DNA from 2 places in the Paraburkholderia sp. FT54 genome. Region 1 is predicted to be linked to the other one. Evidence: riboswitches for the same ligand, from Rfam matches in the RefSeq annotation. Region 1 holds a riboswitch; the other holds the start of a gene.
What was found. A riboswitch is a leader RNA that binds a small molecule or an ion and turns the genes downstream of it on or off. The one in region 1 is predicted to bind glycine.
Positions count from the first base shown of each region.

Region 2: it holds a riboswitch for glycine, as region 1 does, so the genes downstream of both, RI103_RS26295 (D-amino acid dehydrogenase) here and gcvT (glycine cleavage system aminomethyltransferase GcvT) in region 1, are expected to answer to the same signal.

Region 1 covers NZ_CP134195.1:74,085-85,929, reverse strand. The annotation lists gene RI103_RS00350 (UvrD-helicase domain-containing protein) at 1-922, opposite strand, end outside; gene RI103_RS00345 (oxidoreductase) at 1,247-2,296, shown strand; gene RI103_RS00340 (hypothetical protein) at 2,493-2,843, shown strand; glycine riboswitch at 2,986-3,087, shown strand; glycine riboswitch at 3,121-3,274, shown strand; gene gcvT (glycine cleavage system aminomethyltransferase GcvT) at 3,355-4,473, shown strand; gene gcvH (glycine cleavage system protein GcvH) at 4,619-4,999, shown strand; gene gcvP (aminomethyl-transferring glycine dehydrogenase) at 5,072-8,008, shown strand; gene RI103_RS00320 (alginate lyase family protein) at 8,148-9,278, shown strand; gene RI103_RS00315 (L-serine ammonia-lyase) at 9,309-10,697, shown strand; gene RI103_RS00310 (thiamine pyrophosphate-binding protein) at 10,910-11,845, shown strand, end outside.
Region 2 covers NZ_CP134196.1:1,501,687-1,513,531, reverse strand. The annotation lists gene RI103_RS26350 (acyl-CoA dehydrogenase family protein) at 1-232, shown strand, start outside; gene RI103_RS26345 (SLATT domain-containing protein) at 337-855, shown strand; gene RI103_RS26340 (DUF4118 domain-containing protein) at 1,398-2,171, shown strand; gene RI103_RS26335 (alpha/beta fold hydrolase) at 2,224-3,057, shown strand; gene RI103_RS26330 (MipA/OmpV family protein) at 3,054-3,884, shown strand; gene RI103_RS26325 (YceH family protein) at 3,940-4,644, opposite strand; gene RI103_RS26320 (hypothetical protein) at 4,760-4,945, shown strand; gene RI103_RS26315 (XRE family transcriptional regulator) at 5,028-5,600, shown strand; gene RI103_RS26310 (GNAT family N-acetyltransferase) at 5,607-6,134, shown strand; gene RI103_RS26305 (PaaI family thioesterase) at 6,161-6,556, opposite strand; gene RI103_RS26300 (MFS transporter) at 6,835-8,067, shown strand; glycine riboswitch at 8,260-8,353, shown strand; gene RI103_RS26295 (D-amino acid dehydrogenase) at 8,539-9,750, shown strand; gene RI103_RS26290 (BON domain-containing protein) at 9,872-10,132, shown strand; gene RI103_RS26285 (acetate/propionate family kinase) at 10,136-11,302, opposite strand; gene RI103_RS26280 (phosphoketolase family protein) at 11,316-11,845, opposite strand, start outside.

The sequences.
Region 1 (11,845 bases):
ACTTCGGATTGTTCGCGATCACGTTGTTCGCGGCGGTCAGAATGCGCACCGTCGAGCGGTAGTTCTGCTCCAGCTTGATCAGATGCAGCTTCGGAAAATCCTTGCTGAGCTGCCCGAGATTTTCGAGCGTCGCGCCGCGCCAACCGTAGATCGCCTGATCGTCGTCGCCAACCGCCGTGAACGCCGCGCGCTTGCCGGCCAGCAGTTTCACCAGTTCGTACTGGCAGGCGTTGGTGTCCTGATACTCGTCGATCAGCAGATAGCGCAGCTTGTTCTGCCAGCGGTCGCGCACCTGCTCGTTCTTCTCGAAAAGTTCGGCGGGTAGACGAATCAGGTCGTCGAAATCGACTGCCTGATACGCGTGCAGTGTCGCCACGTAATTGCGGTAGACGATCGCGGCCTGGTGCTCGTCCTCGTTCGCGGCGATCGCGATCGCCTGCTCGGGCATGATCATGCCGTTCTTCCACAGCGAGATGATCGACTGGATCTTGCGGATGAAGCCTTTGTCCGTCGAGCCGACCTGCTCCTGGATCATGCCGAAGCAGTCGTCGGAATCCATGATCGAGAACTGCGGCTTCAGGCCGACGTGCTCCGCTTCCTGCCGCAGAATCTGCACGCCGAGCGAGTGGAACGTGCAAACCGTCAACTGATTGACGGGCACTTTGCGGCCTTCCTTGCCGGGCGTGGTGAGCGTCTTGCCTTCGAGCAGCTTGCCCACGCGCTCGCGCATTTCCAACGCGGCCTTGTTCGTGAACGTGACGGCGGCGATGTGGCGCGGCTCGAAGCCCTTGGCCTCGATCAGGTGCGCGATCTTCTGCGTGATCACGCGCGTCTTGCCGCTGCCGGCGCCGGCGAGCACGAGACACGGACCGTCAAGATAACGGACCGCTTCATTTTGAGCGGGGTTCAGGCCTGCGGACATCGTCTGTGGATGGGTAATGCGGTTGAAAGCAGCGGTTGAAAGCGGCGGTCGAGGGCGTAGCAGCGCAAATTCGCCAGCCGAAGGCCCGGGGGCATGCTGCGCGGTCCCGGCCGCTGGAACGGGCGCCCCGCGCGCTGCGAAGGTGGTCCGGCCCGCTGCGGTTCGCGCGAGAGCAGCGATGTTAACACGATTGTGCAGACGGATATCGGCGACGGACGCCCACCACGACGCTGACGGCCCACCCTCAGGACATGCCACAATTGCGGTGTTGCGCGCCGCCGCCGCGGTGGCAAAGCGGCGCGCCGATTTTGCAGGAAGACACGCATGTCCGCATCGCTGAAGATTGGATTGATGGGTTACGGTTTCGCCGGCGCGACCTTTCATGCGCCGGTGATCGAGCACTGCGGCCGCGCGAGCGTCGCCGCCATTGCCACGAGCCAGCCCGAGCGCGCGCTCGCCGACTATCCGCACACGAAAGTGGTGGCGGACCTCGACGCGCTGCTGGCGCTCGATGAACTCGACTGCATCGTGATCGCCACGCCGAACGACACGCACTTCGACCTGGCGCGCCGCACGCTGGAAGCGGGCAAGCACGTGGTGGTCGACAAGCCGGTCACGCTGAACGCCGCCGACGCGCACACGCTCGCCAATATCGCGCTCGCCCGAAGCAAACTCTTCATACCGTTCCACAACCGTCGCTGGGACGGCGATTTTCTGACCGTGCGCGATCTGCTCGCGAGCGGTGAATTGGGACGGATCACGCAATACGAATCGCATTTCGACCGATTCCGGCCGGAAGTGCGGCAGCGTTGGCGCGAGGAAGCGTCGCGAGGCGGCGGCTTGCTGCTCGACCTCGGGCCGCATCTGGTCGACCAGGCGCTGGCATTGTTTGGAGCGCCGCAGACCGTGTCGGCCACGGTGCGCAAGCATCGCGACGACGCCGGTGCGCCGGACTACGTGCATATCCAGCTCGGCTACGCTGAGTTCGAAGTGGTGTTGCACGCCAGTGCGTTGACGGCGCTGGTCGCGCCACGCTTCACCATCCACGGCACGCGCGGCAGCTATATGAAATACGGGCTCGATACCCAGGAAGATCAGTTGAAGGCGGGCCTGCGTCCGGGCGACGACGGCTTCGGCGCGGGCAACGCCGCAGGTGCGCTGCGCGTGCTGGAAGGCGATAAGGAAGTCGAGCGCGAGTTGCCGACGCGCAATGGCGATTACTCCGGGTTCTATATCGCGGTGGCCGACGCCATCCAGAATGGAGTGAAATTCCCGGTGAGCGCACAGGACGCTGTCGACGTAATGACGGTTATCGAGCTTGCCGGCCGTAGTTCGGAAGAAGGCATCCGGTTGCCGTTCGAGCGGATTCGCTGACTGCTTTGCCTGCGCGTCGAAACGGTCTGTGTACCTAAAACGGCACTCGCCACCCGCGCCGCGCAGGTCAAAACCCTGACACGCCCGAAAGGAACATAACGTTACAAATAACGCCGCGCCTCCGGTCAGCGCGTTGCGGCTGTCATCCGTTCCTACCCGGGTAGCACCGCAAACGACAATGACTTCCGGAGAGTCCATGCCCCGTACTATCCGCGCGCTCGCCGCGTGCGCCCTGCTCAGTTCTCTCGCCGCCTGTGTGGTGGCACCTCAGCCCGCGCCGGCGCCTCGTCCCAATCCGCAACAGATCGCGGATCAGCGGCTGCGTCAGGTCGACGGCCGCATCGACAATCTCAGCCGCCGGATCGATAACCGCGTCAGTCAAGGCTACTACCCGCCTCCGCAAGGCGGCGCGCTGCACCATCGCCTCGACGTGATCCGTCACGAAGCACACGACATGGCCGCGCAGCACGGCGGCGGACTGTCCAGCGACGAACAGCGCCTGCTGAATCAGGAACTGGACAACGCGGCACACGCCATAGGCGAATAATCGCTCCAGGTCCGGTATCGAAGTAGCACGAGCGCGGCCATCACGTCCCGCGCTTTTTTTGACAGGCATGAAGGCGGCCCGTCAACGTCCGCGCCGCTCGCGGGCCTTTATTTGACAAGCCCCCGGCCCTCGCGTACATTCGCCGCACGCGTCGGGAGAGCGCGCTGGCCGCTGGAAACCGCAGGCCGCGCCGCCGAAGGGGCACACCCGCAAACTCTCAGGCAAAAGGACCGACCGCGTCGAAAAACCCGCGTCCAGGCAACATCAAGGCACCGGTTTTTCGCACTCTGGAGAGCGGCAGTAGCCGTCTGCATCGTTTAATCGAGCGGATTCTGGCAGGCTGCCCACCGAAGGGGCGCGCGTTTCACCGTGGCACGTCAACGTGACCCCGGCAGCGCAATCTCTCAGGTATCGAGGACAGAGGGGTCATGCAGAACCACGCTCGCAGCCGCAAGGCCGCGAGGCGTAGCGCCGCATGGCCTTTTTCGTTTCGCGAGATGCCCGAGGCCCCATGACCGAACTCAAACACACCCCGCTCAACGCCACCCATCGCGCGCTCAATGCCCGCATGGTCGATTTCGGCGGCTGGGACATGCCCGTCAACTACGGCTCGCAGATCGACGAACACCGCGCCGTGCGCACCGACGCCGGCATGTTCGACGTCTCGCACATGTGCGTCGTCGATTTCACCGGCGAGCGCGTGCGCGCCTTCTTCGAATACGCGCTGGCGAACAACGTCGCCAAACTGCAAACGCCTGGCCGCGCGTTGTACTCCTGCCTGCTGAACCCGAATGGCGGCGTGATCGACGACCTGATCGTCTATTACTTCGGTGAAGATCACTTCCGTGTGGTCGTGAACGCCGGCACCGCTGACAAAGACATCGCCTGGTTCGGCCAACTCAACGCCGAAGGCGGCTTCGGCCTGACCATCACGCCGCGCCGCGACTTCGCGATCGTCGCGGTGCAAGGTCCGAACGCACGCGAAAAAGTCTGGCAAACCGTGCCGGCCGCGCGCGCCGCCACTGAGGCTCTGAAGCCCTTCAACGCCGCCCGCATCGAAGGCACGCCGTTCGGCGAATTGACCGTCGCCCGCACCGGCTACACCGGCGAAGACGGCTTCGAAATCATCGTCCCGGCGGATCACGTCGAAGCGCTGTGGAACGCATTGCAAGCCCAAGGCGTGCGCCCGGCCGGTCTCGGCGCGCGCGACACGCTGCGCCTCGAAGCCGGCATGAACCTGTACGGCCAGGACATGGACGACAACGTCTCGCCGCTCGACGCCGGTCTCGCCTGGACGGTCGACCTGACCTCGCCGCGCGACTTCGTCGGCAAGGGCAAGCTGGAAGCGGACGGTTCGCAGGCCGCGTTCGTCGGCCTGATCCTGCTGAAGGAAAACGGCAAGGCGGCGGGCGTGCTGCGTGCTCATCAGAAAGTGGTCACGCCGCAGGGCGAAGGCGAAATCACCAGCGGCACGTTTTCCCCGACCATGCAGGAATCGATCGCCTTCGCGCGCGTGCCGAAGGGCGTGCAGCCGGGCGACACCGTTCACGTTCAGATTCGTGACAAAAACGTTCCTGCAAGCGTGGTAAAACTGCCGTTCGTGCGCAATGGCAAAGTGCTCGCGGTTTAAGCAAACCGGCGCGTGCGCAAACCTTCACGAGAAAACGCCGGGCCGCCCCAAGTTTTCTTGTTCCCTCTGAGACGGCCTGGCGCGAAGCGACAGGTTGGAGGGCCCTTTTTAGTTACTACCGAATCACACCGCATAGGAGCATCCGATGAGCATCCCGGCCGATCTGAAATACACCGAATCGCACGAATGGGTCCGCACCGAAGCGGACGGCACGCTGACGGTCGGCATCACCGACCACGCGCAGGAAGCGCTCGGCGATATCGTCTTCTTCGAAGTGCAGGAACTGGGCAAGACCGTCACGGCAGGCGACACCGTCGCTGTCATCGAGTCGGTAAAAGCCGCTTCGGATATTTACGCGCCGGTCTCGGGCGAGATCATCGAAGCCAACACCGCCGTGGCCGACACGCCTGATTCGGTCAACACCGCGCCGTACGAAAGCTGGCTCTTCAAGATCAAGCCGGCCGCGGACGCCACGCAAGACCGTCTGATCGACGCCGACGCGTACACCAAATCCATCGGCGCCTGAATTTACCTTTACGTTTAACCCGACAGGTGCGGTGTCCTTTTCGAACGGACAGCCGCACCGCCAGGAACACCCATGAAGCTCGAACACCCGGATCGTCTGATGAACCGCACTCCTCTCTCGCTCGCCGCGCTCGAAGTGCATGACGCCTTCGCTGAACGGCACATCGGCCCGGACACGGCCGACCAGCAAGCGATGCTCGAAGCTCTCGGCTTCGCGTCGCGCGCGGCGCTGATCGACGCCGTCATTCCGAAGACGATCCGCCGCGCCGAAACGCTGCCGCTCGGCCCCTTCACGCAACCGAAGAGCGAAGCGGAAGCGCTCGCCGCGCTGCGCGAACTCGCGGACAAGAACCAGGTGTTCCGCTCCTACATCGGGCAGGGCTATTACAACGCGCACACGCCGACGGTGATCCTGCGTAACGTGCTGGAAAATCCGGCGTGGTACACCGCGTACACGCCGTATCAGCCGGAAATCTCGCAAGGCCGTCTGGAAGCGCTGCTGAACTTCCAGCAGATGATCGTCGACCTGACGGGTCTGGCGATCTCGAATGCGTCGCTGCTCGACGAAGCCACGGCCGCGGCTGAGGCGATGACGCTGCTGCAACGCATCGGCAAGCCGAAGTCGAACGTGTTCTACGTGGCCGACGACGTGCTGCCGCAAACCATCGAAGTGGTAAAGACGCGCGCCACGCCGGTCGGCATCGAAGTGAAAGTGGGCCCGGCCGCGGAAGCGGCGAACGCGAATGCGTTCGGCGTGCTGCTGCAATATCCGGGCGTGAACGGCGACGTGCGCGACTATCGCGCGCTCACCGATGCGATCCATGCTGCGGGCGGCCACGTGGTGGTTGCCGCCGACCTGCTCGCGCTGACCGTGCTCACGCCGCCGGGCGAATGGGGCGCGGACGTGGCCGTCGGCAATACGCAGCGTTTCGGCGTGCCGGTTGGCTTCGGCGGCCCGCATGCTGCTTACCTCGCCGTGCGCGACGAATTCAAGCGCCAGATGCCGGGCCGCCTCGTCGGCGTGACCGTCGACGCGCAAGGCAACCCCGCGCTGCGTCTCGCGCTGCAAACGCGCGAACAGCATATCCGCCGCGAGAAGGCCACCTCGAACGTGTGTACCGCGCAAGCGCTGCTCGCGATCATGGCCAGCATGTACGCCGTCTATCACGGCCCGCACGGTCTGAAGACGATCGCGCTGCGCGTGAACCGCATCGCCGCGTTGCTGGCCGAAGGCGCGAAGCAACTTGGCTATAAGCTCGTCAACGAAACTTTCTTCGACACACTTACTTTCGACACCGGCGCGCGCACGCAAGCGCTGCTCGACGCCGCTACCGCCAAGCGCATCAATCTGCGTCGAGTAAGCGCCACGCAAGTGGGCCTGTCGATCGACGAAACCACGACACGCCACGATCTCGCCGATCTGCTCGCCGTGTTCGCGCAAGCGGCTTTCACCAGCGACGTGCCGCAAGTCGACGCACTCGACGCCAAGCTCGCGGCGTCGAACACCGCATCGGTGCCGGCCGCGCTCGAACGCACCAGCACGTACCTCACGCACCATGTGTTCAACCGTCATCATTCGGAAACGGAAATGCTGCGCTATCTGCGCAGCCTGTCCGACAAGGACCTCGCCCTCGACCGTTCGATGATCCCACTCGGCTCGTGCACGATGAAGCTGAACGCGACCTCGGAAATGCTGCCGGTCACGTGGCCTGAATTCGGCCAGATCCATCCGTTCGCGCCGGCTGAGCAAACCGTCGGCTACCGCGAAATGATCGATCAGCTCGAAGAGATGCTGGTCGCGGCCACTGGCTACGCGGCCGTGTCGCTGCAGCCGAACGCCGGCTCGCAAGGCGAATACGCCGGCCTGTTGATCATCCACGCGTATCACGCGTCGCGCGGTGAAGCGCATCGTAACGTCTGCCTGATTCCCGCTTCGGCACATGGCACGAATCCGGCGTCGGCGCAGATGGCCGGCATGCAGGTGGTCGTGGTGGCCTGCGACGCGCAAGGCAACGTCGATATCGAAGACCTGAAGAAGAAAGCCGATCAGCACGCCGACAAACTCGCGGCGATCATGATCACGTATCCGTCCACGCATGGCGTGTTCGAACAGAACGTGCGCGAAATCTGCGAGATCGTGCACGCGCACGGCGGCCAGGTGTATGTGGACGGCGCGAACATGAACGCGATGGTCGGCCTGACCGCGCCGGGCCAGTTCGGCGGCGACGTCTCGCACCTGAATCTGCACAAGACTTTCTGCATTCCGCACGGCGGCGGCGGACCGGGCGTCGGTCCGGTTGCGGTCGGCGCGCATCTCGCGCAGTTCCTGCCGAACCAGATCTCGTCGGGCTATGAACGCGCGCCGAACGGCATCGGCGCGGTGTCGGGCGCACCGTACGGCTCGGCCTCGATCCTGCCGATCTCGTGGATGTACATCGCTATGATGGGCGCTAAGAATCTCACCGCCGCGACCGAAACCGCGATTCTCAACGCGAACTACGTCGCCAGGAAACTCGCGCCGCACTATCCGGTGCTGTATTCGGGTCCGGGCGGACTGGTCGCGCACGAGTGTATTCTCGACCTGCGTCCGATCAAGGAAACCAGCGGCATCACCGTCGACGACGTCGCCAAGCGTCTCGCCGACTACGGCTTCCACGCGCCGACGATGAGCTTCCCGGTGCCGGGCACGCTGATGGTCGAGCCGACCGAATCGGAATCGAAGGAAGAGCTCGACCGTTTCATCCAGGCGATGATCGCGATCCGCGAGGAAATCCGCGCGGTGGAAGACGGCCGCTCGGATCGTGAAGACAATCCGTTGAAGCATGCGCCGCACACGGCGGCGGTGGTCATCGCGAACGACTGGAAGCATGCGTATGCGCGCGAAACGGCGGCGTATCCGCTGCCCACGCTGATCGCGAAGAAGTACTGGCCGCCGGTCGGCCGCGCGGACAACGTGTACGGCGACCGCAATCTGTTCTGCTCCTGCGTGCCGATCGCCGACTACGAGTAAGCTGGGTCGTTGCCAGACATCGCCCGTTGCCTCGAAAAGAGGCGGCTGGGCGGTGCGCGGTTCGGTCCTCGGTTCTCTGTCGCTCCTGGCCGCAAACGGCTAACATCACACACCGAATCAGCCTAACGAGGAGTTTCGCATGGCGCGAAAGGTGCGATTGATGCAAAGCCGGACCGAAGCAAGGCGAGCGCGGACGTGGCGGCAAGCCTGCACACTGCTGTTGGCTGGCGCAGCCGTGCTGCTGCCGCTGCGGCAAGCGCAGGCTGCAATGAATTTTTGTGCGGCGCCCGCACTGCAAACCAGCGAACGCACTAACGCCGATCCCGGCGTGAAAGCGCTGGTGAGCAATGTCCAGGCCCATCTGAACGACCAGCCGCATGCGCTGGCGAAACTGCATACCGAAGGCACGCTGCCGCACGAAGGCATTTACGACCAGAGCGTCGAAGCGGAGAAAGATCTTGATCTGCTGCGCGACGCCGCGCTCGCCTGGCGCGCCACCAGCGACGACCGTTATCTGAAACTGGTCGATCGGCTGCTTTATGCCTGGGTCACGACCTATCAACCGAGCTTCAATCCCATCGACGAAACCCACTTCGAGGGACTGATTCTCGCGTACGACATGACGGCAAGCGCGTTGCCGGTGAAAACGCGCAATGCGTCGATGGCGTTCCTGACGAAACTCGCGAACGGCTACATCGGGCAAATCGACGCGCAGCCACGGCCGCTCAAAGGCACGTTCAGGAACAACTGGCAGAGCCATCGGATCAAACTGATTGCCATGGCTGCGTTCACGCTGGACAACCGCAAGATGATCAATGCGGCCCAGCGTCTGTTCGTCGAGCATATCGGCGACAACATCGAGCCGGATGGTTCGACGATCGATTTCAGCGAACGCGACGCCTTGCATTACGTCACCTACGATCTGCAACCGCTCGTGACCGCCGCGCTCTCCGCGCGCCGCCATAACCGTAACTGGCTGCCTGAGAAGGGCGCGGACGGCGCCTCGCTGGAAGCCGCGCTCAACTGGCTGGCGCCGTACGCGGCCGGCAGCAAGACGCATGAAGAATTCGTGCATTCGAGCGTTCCGTTCGATGCAAAACGTCGCGAGGCCGGCTTGCCCGGCTATTCGGGTCAATGGGACCCGAAGAACGCGACGGAACTGTTTCACCTGGCGGCGCGCCTCGACGGGCGCTATACGCCGATCGCGCTACAGCTCGCACCGACGCCGCCCGCGTGGCTCGCCGTGTGTTTGCCGCTGCCAGCGCGGTAAACCAACTTTATGATCAGCAGGGAGCAGTAAATGGCAGTCAGCGTGTTCGACCTCTTCAAAATCGGCATTGGTCCGTCCAGTTCGCATACGGTCGGGCCGATGCGCGCGGCGCTGATGTTCGCTCAAGGGCTCGAACGCGATGGGCTGCTTGCTGCGACCGCATCGGTGAAAGTGGAGCTGTATGGCTCACTCGGTGCGACGGGCAAGGGGCACGGCACCGATCGCGGCGTCATGCTCGGCCTGATGGGCGATGCGCCCGATACCGTGGACCCGGATACGATCGCGCAGCGGCTCGAAGCCGTGCGTGTGTCCCGCAAGCTGGCGCTACTCGGCACGCACGAGGTGCCGTTCGTGCAGAAGGATCAGATTGCGTTTTATCGTCAGGCGCTGCCCGAGCATCCGAACGGCCTCAAGCTGCGTGCACTCGACGCGCAGGGCGAGACGTTGCGCGAATCGACCTATCTTTCGGTGGGCGGCGGTTTCGTGGTGACGGCCGGCGCGCCGAACACCAAGGTGCTGAGCGCCGTCGATCAACTGCCGCACTCGTTTCGCAGCGGCAACGAGTTGCTTGCGCTGTGCGAATCGACCGGCAAGAGCATCGCTCAATTGATGTGGGAAAACGAGCGCGTCTGGCATACGGAAGAGGAAACGCGCGCGGGCTTGCTGAAGATCTGGGACGTGATGCAATCGTGCGTGTCGCGGGGCTGCGGCATCAACAATCCGGATGCCGACGGCAACTTGCCCGGCCCGTTCCAGGTGAAACGCCGCGCGCCTCAGCTGTATCGCACGCTGTTGGGCAATCCTGAACTGGCGCTGCGCGATCCGCTCTCGATGATCGACTGGATCAATCTCTATGCGATCGCCGTCAACGAAGAAAACGCCGCCGGCGGACGCGTGGTGACGGCGCCGACCAATGGCGCGGCCGGCATCATCCCGGCCGTGCTGCATTACTACACGCGCTTCATGCCGGGCTCGAATCAGCAAGGTGTGATCGACTTCCTGATGACCGCCGCGGCGATCGGTATTCTGTACAAGCTGAACGCGTCGATTTCCGGCGCCGAAGTGGGTTGCCAGGGCGAAGTAGGCGTCGCCTGTTCGATGGCGGCGGGCGCGCTCGCCGCAGTCATGGGCGGCACGCCGCGGCAGGTCGAAAACGCCGCGGAAATCGGCATGGAACACAACCTCGGCCTGACGTGCGATCCGGTCGGCGGCATGGTGCAGATTCCGTGTATCGAGCGCAATGCGATGGCATCGGTGAAGGCGGTCAATGCGGCGCGCATGGCCTTGCGCGGTGACGGCAGCCACTACGTGTCGCTCGATTCGGTGATCAAGACCATGCGCGAAACCGGCGCGGACATGAAGACCAAGTACAAGGAAACGTCGCGTGGCGGGTTAGCGGTGAATATCGTCGAGTGTTGAGTTACGGGCTTTACGGGGTTTAACACGAATGACGACGCGGGCTATAGGCCCGCGTTTTTATTTGCGCGGCGCGCTATGCGCGAACGGTACGGTTGCACTGCGCCGTGACAGCGCAGGCGCGCTCGGCGTAAGCTGTCGAAGCGCCGCATCGGCCAGCGTTCCGCCGACGCGGCATTCTCACACTGCACTCACTGCCTGGAGGCTTCATCGCAATGTTGCAGCCGAATGTTCCTGTTTCCGGTTCCGCCGCCGCTCAAACCACTGGCGCGCGTCTCGTCGTCGATGCTTTGCTCACGCACGGTGTCGAGCGTGTTTTCTGTGTGCCTGGCGAGAGTTTTCTCGCCGTGCTGGATTCGCTGCACGACGAGACCGAACGCATCCAGACCATTGTTTGCCGTCACGAAGCGGCCGCGGCGAATATGGCGGAGGCCGTCGGCAAGTTGACCGACCGGCCGGGCGTCGCGCTCGTCACACGCGGACCGGGCGCCACGCATGCGTCGATCGGCGTGCACACCGCGTTTCAGGATTCCACGCCGATGATTCTCCTGATCGGCCAATGCGCGCGTGAGCATCTCGACCGCGAGGCGTTCCAGGAAATCGACTATCGGCGTATGTTCGGTCAGATGGCGAAGTGGGTCGCGCAAATCGACGATCCGAAGCGCATTCCCGAATATTTTAGCCATGCGTTTCACACGGCGACTTCGGGACGGCCCGGACCCGTCGTGTTGTCCTTGCCGGAAGACGTGTTGAGCGATGCATGCGACGCCGTAGCCGGCGCGCCGGCGTATCAGCGCGTCGCGGCGTCACCGTCGCCGGCGCAGATCGAGAAGTTGCGCGCATTGCTCGAAGGCGCGCAGCGGCCGATGGTGATCGCGGGCGGCAGCGGCTGGACGCCTGCGGCATGTGCGGACTTTCAACGCTTCGCCGAAAACTGGCAACTGCCGGTCGGCCTCGCGTTCCGCTTTCAGGACACGCTCGACAACGAGCATCCGAACTATGCCGGCGACGTCGGCCTCGGCATCAATCCGGCGCTGGCGCAACGTATCCGCGATGCCGACGTGCTGCTCGCAATCGGACCACGTTTGGGCGAAGCGACGACCAACGGCTACACGCTGCTCGACATTCCGAAGACCAAGCAGACGCTCGTG
Region 2 (11,845 bases), on a different replicon from region 1:
GCAGACACTGCAGGCGGCGACGCTGCTGTTCGAAGTGAGCGGTGCTTCGGCAACCAGCGAGGCGCGCCGCTTCGACCGCTACTGGCGCAATGCCCGCGTGCTGGCCTCGCACAATCCCGCGATCATTCGCGAGGCCGCGATCGGCGACTTTTACCTGAACGGCAAGGCGCATAGCGAACGCTTCGGTGTGGCGCGGCAACCGGCATCGGCATCGGCTCTGGCGCCGGCGTAAAGACCGCAATTGCCCGGCCGCGCGCGGATCGCCGGCTTCATGTGGCACAGTATCGTCAGGCGCATGCGCTAAGCTTGCGCAACCACACAGTCCTGACGAGCAACATGAAGAACCTGCCAGGCTACGAGCCGCCGGTCGACGAAAACCAGCTTCTGTTGAAATGGATCCGGCGCGCGCGCGAATCCCAGATGAGCCATTACGACATGGCCGACCTGCTGGCGGCGCGCGACCGCCAGGTCGGCTGGCTGGTGACCGCCCTGACCGCTTTCGTGGGCACGGCGGTGTTTGCATCGCTGAATTTGTCCGCGGTCTCGCCGGAACTCAGGATCTTCATCGGCCTCGTGAGCGTGACGGCCGCGGTGTCCGCCGCGCTGCAGACGTTCCTGCGCTACGCGGAGCGCGCCGAAAAACATCGCGCGGCCGGCGCGCGTTATGGCGCGGTGCGCCGCAGACTCGAAGCGATCTTCGCGGGCGATGCCGATGCGCGCGACGGCCACTACCTCACCGCGATCCGCGACGAACTCGATCGGCTCGCCCAGGATTCGCCCAACGTGCCGCCGCGCATCTTCTATCGCACGCAGCGGACGCTGTCGGCGAATCCGAATCGCAATGGCGATACTTGAGCGCCAATCGCCTTCCTATCACGCCTTCCGATCGCAGCTGACGCGTGGCGCAAACCAGCAGCATCATCAGGCGTTCGCATTCTTCCGCGAGCGGCCCAATTGACTGTAATTCTCGAAAAAGGCCGGATCATCGTAAATGTTTTGTGTCATGTGTAAATGGCTTTAACTGGAATTGACACACATTCAATACAAGTACTTTACGAAAGCCGAACGAGGCGGCCCGTGACTTTGTCCATGCGCGTTGCCATGCGAAAGCGCTTTGCGCGATTCTAAGCTCAGTGACAGAAGACCGCGCAAGGACCACCCAATCGTGCTTAAGCGTCACTTAAGCTCTATACCGCATCATTCAACGCGCTGAAAATATCCCTCTTCGCCGGCGCATATTTTTGTCAGCCAATCGAAATGCGACATTTGTGCCCGTGCACACGAATTTTACGTTTGCCCGCTTTTGCGTCTGACCGCTTATGGTATTGTCCGGCCTGCGCGTGAATGCGCACGCCACACTCAATCGGGAAGCGGAATCGCTCCCTAGAAAAAATATCATGGAAGTTCAAAACGCCCGACGCTGGGCACCACGGGGAACGCGCGCCTGGCTTGCCGCCGCTGCCGCATTGGCGATTGCCAGCGGTGTGCGCCTGTTGCTCCACCCATTCATTGGCCCGTTCCTGCCGGGCACCGCGTTTTGTATCGCGGCATCGCTAGTCGAATATTTTTTCGGACTGGCGCCGGCATTGACGGTCATGGTGCTCGGCCTGTGTATCGCCGACTATCTGTTCGTGCCGCCTTATGCGCATCTAGCCGTATTCGATCGCGCGGACCTGGCTCTGCTGATTTCCTATCCGCTGGTCACGCTACTGGTGATCGTTCTGATCGAGCGTTTGCGGCGCTCGCAGTTTCGCGCCGAACTGATCGCCTCGGTCGCGCAGTCGCGTTATGAAATGCTGCTGCGTCACGATAACGAACGCATGCTCGCGCGCCGGGCCGTCGACGAAACGCATCGGCTGCTGCGGCATCTATCGCATCATCACAAGACGTTTATTTTCATTCAGGCGCTCGAGCGCAACGCATTGCAACCGGTCGACGACGTCAAGCCGCAAAGCGCGCCGCCGCGCTTGCCCAATGAAATTGCGCCCGGCCCGCGCTTTGCCGAAGTCCATTCCGATGACATTCAGCGGCTCAGCAAGGCACTGTGGCCGGGCAGTCATCGCGTGCGCATGAAAAGCGGCGACGGCGCCTCGAAGCTGACCGAATGCGTATGCGAGCGCTTCACGACGCATGCCGGCGACTTTCTCGTGCTGCGGATCGGAGCAGCCTGACGTGAGCCAGCCGACACCTCTGTTCTTCGCCGGCGACGACCACGCCGTGCTGATGTTGCACGGCCTGTCCAGCTCGCCGCTCGAATTACGTTTTCTCGCGCGCTTTCTGAACGCGGAAGGCTTCACCATTAGCGCGCCGCTGCTGCCCGGCTATAGCGCGGGTTCCGACGAAGCCGCAATGGAAGTGTGGGTCGAGGCCGCCGTGCGCGAGTACGACGCGCTGGCCGCGCGTTTCGCGCGCGTGTCGATCTGCGGCCTGTCGATCGGCGCGGCGTTGGCGCTCGCGCTGGCGCAGCGCAGGCCGCAGGCGCAGTCGCTCGTGCTGCTTTCGCTCACGCTCTCGTACGACGGCTGGGCCATCCCGTGGTATCGCTTCCTGCTCAACTGGGCGTACTACACGCCAATGCGCAAACGCTGGCGCTACCGCGAAGCAGCGCCGTTCGGCCTGCGCAACGAAGCGCTCCGGGCGAAGATTGCCCGTGCCATGCAGCGCAGCGACTTCAGCGAAGTCGGGCCGTCGACGATCTCCTTGCCGGCGTTGCACGAGGCGAGCCGCCTCGCGTCGACCGTGCGCACATCGGTGCGCGACATCAAGACCGATTGCCTGATCGTCCACGCAATCGACGACGAAACCTCGAGCCCGCGCAATGCCCGCTTCGTCGCCCGCCACATCGGCGCGGCCTTCTTACGCACAATCTGGCTGGACGATTCGTATCACATGATTACATCGGACAACGAGCGGGAGATCGTCGCGCGCGAAACCGCACTGTTTTTACGCGAAAGCGAAGCCGCGCACAGCGGCGACGACAGCAGGCAAGCAGTCGTCTCGAAGGCGCTGGCGCGCCGCCTCAGACAGCTCGCGGCGCTGGGCAAGGAGCGCGTATGAAGGCGCGCAAGCCTGTGAGTCCGATGCTGGCATCGTCGCTGCTCACCGCGGCGCTGGGTCTTCCGGTGGCGCAAAGCGCCCACGCGGACGAAGCCGCTTCGAGCGCCACGACGGATGCAAGCGCCGGCACCGCAGCGGACAGTAAATGGAAAATCGGCGTCGGCCCCGGTCTCGTGATAACACCGAAATATCCGGGCTCGCGGCAGTTGAGCTACATTCCGTTCCCCGCGCTCGATATCTCTTACGACGACCGGTTCTTCTCCCAAGGCCCGGACGTGCTCGGCGTCAACGTGTTGCGCAGTCCCGCGTATCACCTGGGCGCCGCGTTGAGTTTCGATTTCCAGTCACGCAAGGAGTCGGACGATCCGCGCCTGCATGGCCTCGGCAATGTGGACGGCGGCCCCAAACTGAAACTGTTCGCCGACTATACGTGGTGGGCATTCACCGGCTCGGTGGCCTTGTACCAGGACATCGCCGGACATCAGCAAGGAACGACGGTCAGCACCGACTTCCTGGCGTCGGCGCCCGTGGGCGGCTGGCTCTTTTCCGTAGGACCGGGATTCACGTGGGCGAACGGCACGTATACGCGGACGTTCTTCGGCGTTTCAGCTCAGCAAAGCGCCGCGTCGGGATTGCCCGCGTACAACACGAGCGCCGGCGTGCGCGATATTCATCTGAACGCGATGGTGACGTATGATTTTTCCCGGCACTGGAATGGCTCGGTCGCTGCGACGTTCGGGCGGCTCGAACATGATGCGGCGAATAGCCCGATTACCGAAAAGCGCTTCGAACTCAATACGCTCGCTTCTGTGAACTACAAGTTCTAGGTTTGCTGTCTTCGCCTGTTGCGCGAAACGTCACGCACAACAGGCGCCGCGAACTTCATTCGCCGGCAGTGAGATCGCCGGCGTCGATACCCAACTCCGCTGCCATGCGGCGGACCACGATCTGCAGACGGCTCACTTCATCGGCGAGACGCTTCTGTTCGGCCTTGACCGCTTCGAACGTGGACAACGGCACCGAGTCGTCTTCGGCACCCGGCTGCGCCAACTCGCTCGCGCTCACTTCACCGCATAGCAGATGCGTCCAGCGGTTCTCGCGCTCGCCCGGTGTGCGCGCGAGTTTCACGACCCGTGGCGGGTCGTTGGCCGCGAGTTCGTCGAGAAACGCCTCGACCGACGAGATATCGGCGAAACCATGCAGACGCGCGCTATTCAGGCGCAGTTCAGCCGCGGTTTGCGGGCCACGCAGCAGCAACGTGGTGAGCAAGGCCGCCGACTGGCTCGGCAGCCCCAGCACCCGATGCATATTGTGCTCGAAGCGCGGCACGCGGCTGCTGCTGCCTTCCATCACGAGGCTCAACCGCTTCAATCCGTCGAGGGCGGTCAGCACCTCGGCTTCGGTGGCGTTCATCACCGGCGCGCGGCCGGTTTTCTGGTTGCAGCCCAAGGTCAATGCGTTGAGTGAGAGCGGATAGCTGTCCGGCACCGTGTGCTGCTTTTCGACGAGCACGCCGAGCACGCGTCCTTCAAGCAAGGTCAACGCGCGGATCGAAGGACGGGAAGAAGCGTCGGGAGTGGAGTTCATAAATGATGTCGCGGCATGAGCCGCCAGGTCTCGTGGATGATGTGCGTTACCGCTGCACAGCCGGGCGGTGCTTTCTGGTTTGTGGGCACTATGATAAACGGGCCAGGCCGCGCAGGTGTACCAATCTCCGCTACAGCTTGACGCGCGAGGCCGTCTGACGCGAGCCGGGCGGGCGCTGCCTGTCTTGTGGATTCTCACGCGTGAAGTCACGCCGGTCGCGAGTGTAAGTGACGCGTTGATCGAGCGAGTTCTCGCGCTCGGTGGCGACACGCCGATCCTGCGCATGACCCGAATCGAATAAGCAGAGTCGCCGGCGTGAGTTGGATGGACGTGCGTTTTTTTCCTTGTTGACCTAATTCCATATTCGAGATAATTTTCCGAATATGGAAAACCCACTCCCCGACGACAACGCCATCGACCGCCGCATCGCCCAACGTCTGCGGGCGCTGCGCGCCGAGCGCAACTGGTCGCTCGACGACCTCGCAAGACTCAGCGGCGTCAGCCGCGCAACGTTGTCACGCCTCGAAAACGCCGCCGTGAGCCCGACGGCGAGCGTGCTCGGCAAACTCTGCGTCGCCTACGGCCTGCCGATGTCGCGCCTCATGCACATGGTCGAGGAAGACTTCGCGCCGCTCGTGCCGCGCGACGCCCAGCCGTTCTGGACTGACACGAGCGTCGGCTTCCGGCGGCGCTCCGTGTCGCCGCCTGCGCAAGCGCTGAGCGGCGAGGCGCTGGAATGCGAACTCGATGCGGGTGTGCGCATCGCTTACGACGCGTCGCCGCGGCCCGGCCTCGAACATCATCTGATTCTGCTCGAAGGGCAATTGCAGATCACCGTCGATGGCCAGAGCCACGATCTGCAACCCGGCGACTGCCTGCGCTATCAACTGTTCGGGCCCAGCGCTTTCGTGACGCCCGCGCACAGCGCGGCCCGCTACATTCTCTTCATCGTGTGAGCCAGCATGAGCGCGACCACCATCACCTCATTCTCCGCCGACGACCTCGTGCGTCATCTTCCCGAACTCGGCGCCCTGCTGCGTGCCTGTGTGCACGACGGCGCGAGCGTCGGCTTTGTCATGCCGTGTGGCGTCGGCGAGAGTGAAGCGTTCTGGCGCGGCAAAGTGCTTTCTTCGCTGCGTGCAGGCGGGCTGGTGCTATTGGTTGCGCGCCGCGGCGAGGCGATTGCGGGCACCGTGCAACTGGACTACGACACGATGCCCAATCAGCGGCATCGCGCCGAGGTGCGCAAGCTGCTGGTCCATCCGGGCTTGCGCCGGCAAGGCATCGCGCGGGCGCTGATGACGGAACTCGAACGTCGTGCGCATGCCTTGCAGCGCAGCCTGCTTACGCTCGACACCCGCACCGGCGACCACGCCGAGCCGCTCTATACCGGACTGGGTTACCGGACGGCCGGCGTGATCCCGGGCTACGCGCGTGGCACGCATAGCCAGGAGTACGACGCGACCACCATCATGTACAAGGCGCTGTGACGAGCGTGCGGACCGGCTGCTACACGTCAGGCCGTTCGTGAATACTTGAACGTGCCCTGCGCGCTGGCGATCAGCAGCGTGCCGTCCACCCACGCCTCGCCGCGCGAGAAGAAAATCGAGCGGCCCGCGCGCTCCAGATAACCCTTGGCGGTGACCGATTCGCCGAGTCCCTTGTCGAGATAGTTGGTGGTCAGCGACAGCGTGAAGGCATGCCGTGCCGGCTCGCCGCTTGCCGCAAAGAGTCCGGCATAACCTGCCGCCGCGTCGAGCAGCGTGGCGATCGCGCCGCCTTGCAGCACGCCCTGGCGATTGAGCTTGCTCGCATCGATCGGCATGAGCAGTTCGGCGTAACCGTCGCGCCATTGCGTCAAACGCACGCCGAGCGATTCGAGAAACGGGTTGTCGATGGGAAAGTCGGACATGGACAGGCCTTTGTGTTCGAGGTGAGCAATGCCGGGCGCGCGGGGCGCGCGCCAATGGCGCGTAGTCAGCATACCAGGGTTCACGGCTGGCCATCTGCCGGAGCGGCGCGTGACAGCGTCGGCTCGCTCTGTCTGCTTGCCTGTGTGCGTGGCTCGATGCACTCGCTATCGGCCGCGATCCGCCCGCTTTGCCGGCCCGCTTGCCCGCTCTCAGGCACAATCGGTTTTTCGCCGCGCTTGCGGCCCGAGCCCTGTCCGCCCCGCACCCAACTGCCTCGATGAGTTCGACCCCTCCCACCGACGGCGCGCCGCACTGGCAGCGCAATCTCTATGTCTGCCTGTTCGGCTCGTTCACGACCATCGTCGCGATGACCCTGCTGCTGCCCTTCCTGCCGCTCTATGTGAAACAACTCGGCGTCGATACGGACGCGGCCGCCGTGCAATGGTCCGGCGTCGCGTTCGGCGCGACGTTCCTCGCCGCCGCGCTAGTCTCGCCGCTGTGGGGGCGCATGGCCGACCGTTACGGACGCAAGCTGATCCTGATTCGCGCGAGCCTTGGCATGGCCGTCGTGATGTCCTTGCTCGGACTCGCGCAGAATGTCTGGCAACTGGTGGGGCTGCGTTTTCTGGCGGGGCTGGTCGGCGGCTATTCATCGGGCGCCACCGTGATGATCGCCACGCAGACGCCGCGCTCACGCACCGGCTGGGCACTCGGCACGCTGGCCTCGGGGGTGATGGCGGGCAGTCTCGTCGGCCCGCTGGTGGGCGGCGCCTTGCCGCCGCTGATCGGCATCCGCAACACGTTTTTCATTGCGGGCGCGATGATCTTCTGCGCGTTCATCGCGACCACGCTGCTCGTCAAGGAGCAACCGGTCGAGCGCACGCGCGGCCAACCGCACGAGACGGATGCGCCTACCGGCTGGGCCAGCGTGCCCGACCGGCGGCCCGTGCTGGCGATGCTGTTCACCGCCGGCTTGCTGATGTTCGCCAACATGTCGATCGAGCCGATCATCACCGTGTATGTCAGCCAACTCGTGCACGACGCAAGGCACGTCACGCTGGTGTCGGGCTTCGTGATGTCGGCCTCGGCGCTCGGCAGCGTGCTGGCGGCCTCGCGTGTCGGGCGTCTGGCCGACCGGATTGGCACGCCCAAGGTGATTGTGGCGTGCCTCGCCGTGTGCGCGGCCTTGCTGGTGCCACAGGCGTTCGTCACGAGCGGCTGGCAACTGGTGGTGCTGCGCTTTCTGATGGGACTCGCACTGGCCGGGCTGTTGCCGTCGATCACGAGCGTGATCCGGCATAGCGTGCCCGACCGCTCCGCCGGCTACATTCTCGGCTATGCGACCTCTGCGAACTACGCGGGACAGGTGGCGGGGCCGCTCGCGGGCGGCTTTGCGGGCGCGCATTTCGGCATGCAGGCGGTGTTTCTCATCACCAGCGCGTTGATGCTATGCGGGGCGCTGTTCAACGGCTGGGTGTTCAGAGGCTCGGGTGCGGCGCGCGGCGGATAGCGCGCCTCGAAAAACTCAACGGTGCGAGTCGAGCGCGATGCGTACCGCGAGTCCGGCGAGCACGAGGCCCATGGTGAAGAGCTTGCGGCGGCTGTTCGGGCGCGCCACTGCAAAGCACCGCTTGCGCAGTGCAGTGCAGCGCAGGAAACACTTGCGGTAAAAATCTTTGAACGGTATTGTCGAGCCGTTCTGCAATGCAGCGCGGGAGAGATCGTCAGACGTACGTGACGACGCCGACGGAGCAACCGCCCCGGAAACTCTCAGGCAAAAGGACCGCGCGGCAGGAACATCTGGAGAGCGGCGCATGGGCAAGACCCTGTGCGCCCACCGAAGGGGATTCCCCGCACACGGCTCGCATCGGGTCAGGCTGCCGCAGGGAAGAAACTCTCAGGTACATGGACAGATGGGGCATCGACGCCGGTTTCGACACGAAATCGACACCGGTGATGCTCAACTACTCTGGACCATGTCATGTCACGAATCGCCATTATCGGCGCCGGCATTACCGGCGTCACGACTGCTCACGCCCTCGCGCAGCGCGGCCATCACGTCACCGTCTTCGAGCGCCATCGCTATGCGGCGATGGAGACTTCCTTTGCCAACGGCGGCCAGTTGTCCGCCAGCAATGCCGAAGTCTGGAACAGCGCCGCCACCGTCATGAAGGGCCTGCGCTGGATGCTCACGCGCGACGCTCCGCTGCTGCTCAATCCCATGCCCACCTGGCACAAGTACTCGTGGATGGGCGAATTCCTGCGGCAGATTCCGCACTACCGGGCGAATACGGTCGAGACCGTGCGGCTCGCGATTGCCGCGCGCGAGCATCTGTTTTCGATCGCCAGTGCCGAAGGCATCGACTTCGACCTGGAGCGGCGCGGCATTCTGCACATCTACAAGACCCGCAAGGAATTCGACGCCGCGAGCAAGGTGAACGAACTGCTGCGCGAAGGCGGGCTCGACCGCAACCCGGTGACGGCGAGCGAGCTGCATGGCATCGAGCCCACGCTGCACGGCGATTTTTACGGCGGCTTTTTCACGCCGTCCGATTCGACTGGCGACATTCACAAGTTCACACGCGGGCTCGCTCAGGCGTGTGTGCGGCATGGTGTCGAGTTTCACTACGACGCGCAGATCACCTCGATCGAGCAGCCCGCCGAGGGCCGCTTTACGTTGATGGTCGATCTCGAAGGCGAGTCGCAACGCTTCGCGTTCGAGCGGATCGTCGTGTGCGCGGGCGTGAAGAGCCGCGACTTCGCGGCGATGCTGGGCGACCACGTGAACATCTACCCCGTCAAAGGCTATTCGATCACGGTCTGTCTCGACGACGAACTCAGCCAGCAGCGCGCGCCGTGGGTAAGCCTGCTCGACGACAGCGCGAAGATCGTCACGAGCCGGCTGGGCGTGGATCGTTTTCGCGTGGCGGGCACGGCCGAGATCAACGGCTTCAACCGCGATATCCGTTCAGATCGCATCGCGCCGCTGGTGGACTGGACGCGGCGCTATTTTCCCGAGGTGTCGACCTCACGCGTGATTCCGTGGGCCGGCTTGCGGCCGATGCTGCCGAGCATGTTGCCCAGGGTGGGCCGGGGGAAACGGCTCGGCGTCTTCTACAACACCGGGCATGGGCATCTGGGCTGGACGTTGTCGGCTGCGACGGCGCAGGTGTTGGCGGGCGCGATCCAGTAGCGCTTGCTGACCGGGTTTTGCGAGCGGCGGCAGCGTGACGTCACCGCTGCCGCCGTCGAATGCAAAATTCGCCACTTCTGCTAGTGTTCTCCCCATACGTATCACTTCCGTGGAGGACTCCATGCCACACGCCGATGCCGCAAAACCGAAAGCAGGCAACGCACGCCTGAGCGATGCGCAGATCGCCGCGGAGGCGACGCAGCGTCTCGCCTGGGACGCAGCAGTCCCCGAACACGCCGTAAAAGTGCACGTCTCGCGCGGCCGCATCACCTTGCGCGGCGAGTTGCAACGCGATCAGCAACGCGCCGCGGCGCTCGAAGACGTGACACGTCTCTTCGGCGTGACAGGCGTATCGGACCGCACCGTCGTCAAGGCTAAATGAAGGTCAGCGCATCTGCGTCTGCGTTTGCCGCAACAGCGCACGGCAATGCCGCGCAATCTGCTTCTCCTCTTCAGTGTGAATCGTCCTCACCTTGCCCGCCGGATCGTTTTCCGTTAGACCCATGAAAGCGAGCCCGTCGCATACGCGTTTGCGAATCTCCTGGCTGTGCTCGCCGATGCCGCCGGTAAACACCAGCAAATCGATTCCACCGAGCAACGCCGCATAACCGCCGATGGTCTTGCGCACGGCGGTCGTGAACGCATCGAGTGCCAGCGACGCATCCGCATCGCCCGCCGCAGCGCGTTTTTCCAGCGCTTGCATATCGCTTTCGCCATCCGCGTAGCCGGCGAGACCGCTCTGGCGATTCAGCAGTGTCTCCAATGCGCCGGCATCGAGCTTTTCCACGCGCATCAGATACAGCAGCACGCCCGGGTCGAGGTCGCCGCTGCGCGTGCCCATCGGCACGCCACCGGTCGGCGTCAACCCCATCGACGTATCGATCGATTTGCCCTCGCGCAGCGCGCACACGCTCGAACCGTTGCCGAGATGCGCGAACACCGCGCGCGCCGGCAGGTCCGCGCCAAGCCGCGTCACCAGCGATTCGTACGACAGCCCGTGAAAGCCGTAGCGCATCACGCCGGCTTGCGCATAACGGCGCGGCAACGCGAGGTGCGCCGCACGTGGAGGTAAGGTGGCGTGAAACGCTGTATCGAAACAGGCGAAATGCGGCGCGTCGCCGAAAATCTTCTGCGCCTCGTCGATCAACGCGAGCGCCGGCGGAATATGCAGCGGCGCAAAATGCACGGCATCCTGCAATTGACGGCGCACGTCGGCGGTAATGCGCTGATGCGTGCGCAGATGCGGTCCGCCATGCACCACCCGATGCCCCACCGCCGAAGGCCGCGCATGGTGCTGTTGCGTGAGCACCTGCGCGAGCTTTTGCAACGCATCGGTCTGCGATTCGAGCACGCGCTCCTGCTGCACCAGCACGCGGCCATCGGGCGCCTTGATCCGCAGGCTGCCGTCGTCGCGCGCGATGCCTTCGGCGCTGCCTTCCAGCAACAGGGATTCGTCATCGCCCGCATGCCTGAACAGCCCGAACTTCAGCGACGACGAACCGCTGTTCAACACCAGAATCGTTCGATCTTCAGCGCGGTCTTCAGTGTGCATGGCCATGCCTCGCTCAGCCTTTCCACGTCCAGTTGCGGATTTCTTCCTTGTCGATGCCCTCGGCATGCGCATACGCCAGATGCTCGATGATCTGGCCACGCAGCCATTCCTTCGCATGGTCGCCGACGCCGCGCAGCTTCGGCACGCGATCGATCACGTCGATCGCCAGCGAAAACCGGTCGACCTGGTTGATTATCGCCAATTCGAGCGGCGTATTGATGTTGCCCTTCTCGTGATAGCCATGCACATGCAGGTTGTCGTGATTCGTGCGGTTATAGGTCAGCTTGTGAACCAGCGACGCATACGAGTGGAAGTTGAAAATCACCGGCTTGGTCGTGGTGAACAACGAATCGAAATCGCGGCTGGACAGGCCGTGCGGATGCGCATGCTCGGGCATCAGGCGGAACAGGTCGACCACATTGACAAAGCGGATCTTCAGGTCGGCGAACTGCTCCTTCAGAATCTGTACGGCGGCGAGCGCCTCCATGGTCGCGATGTCGCCCGCGCAGGCCATCACCACGTCGGGCTCGACGCCGTGATCCG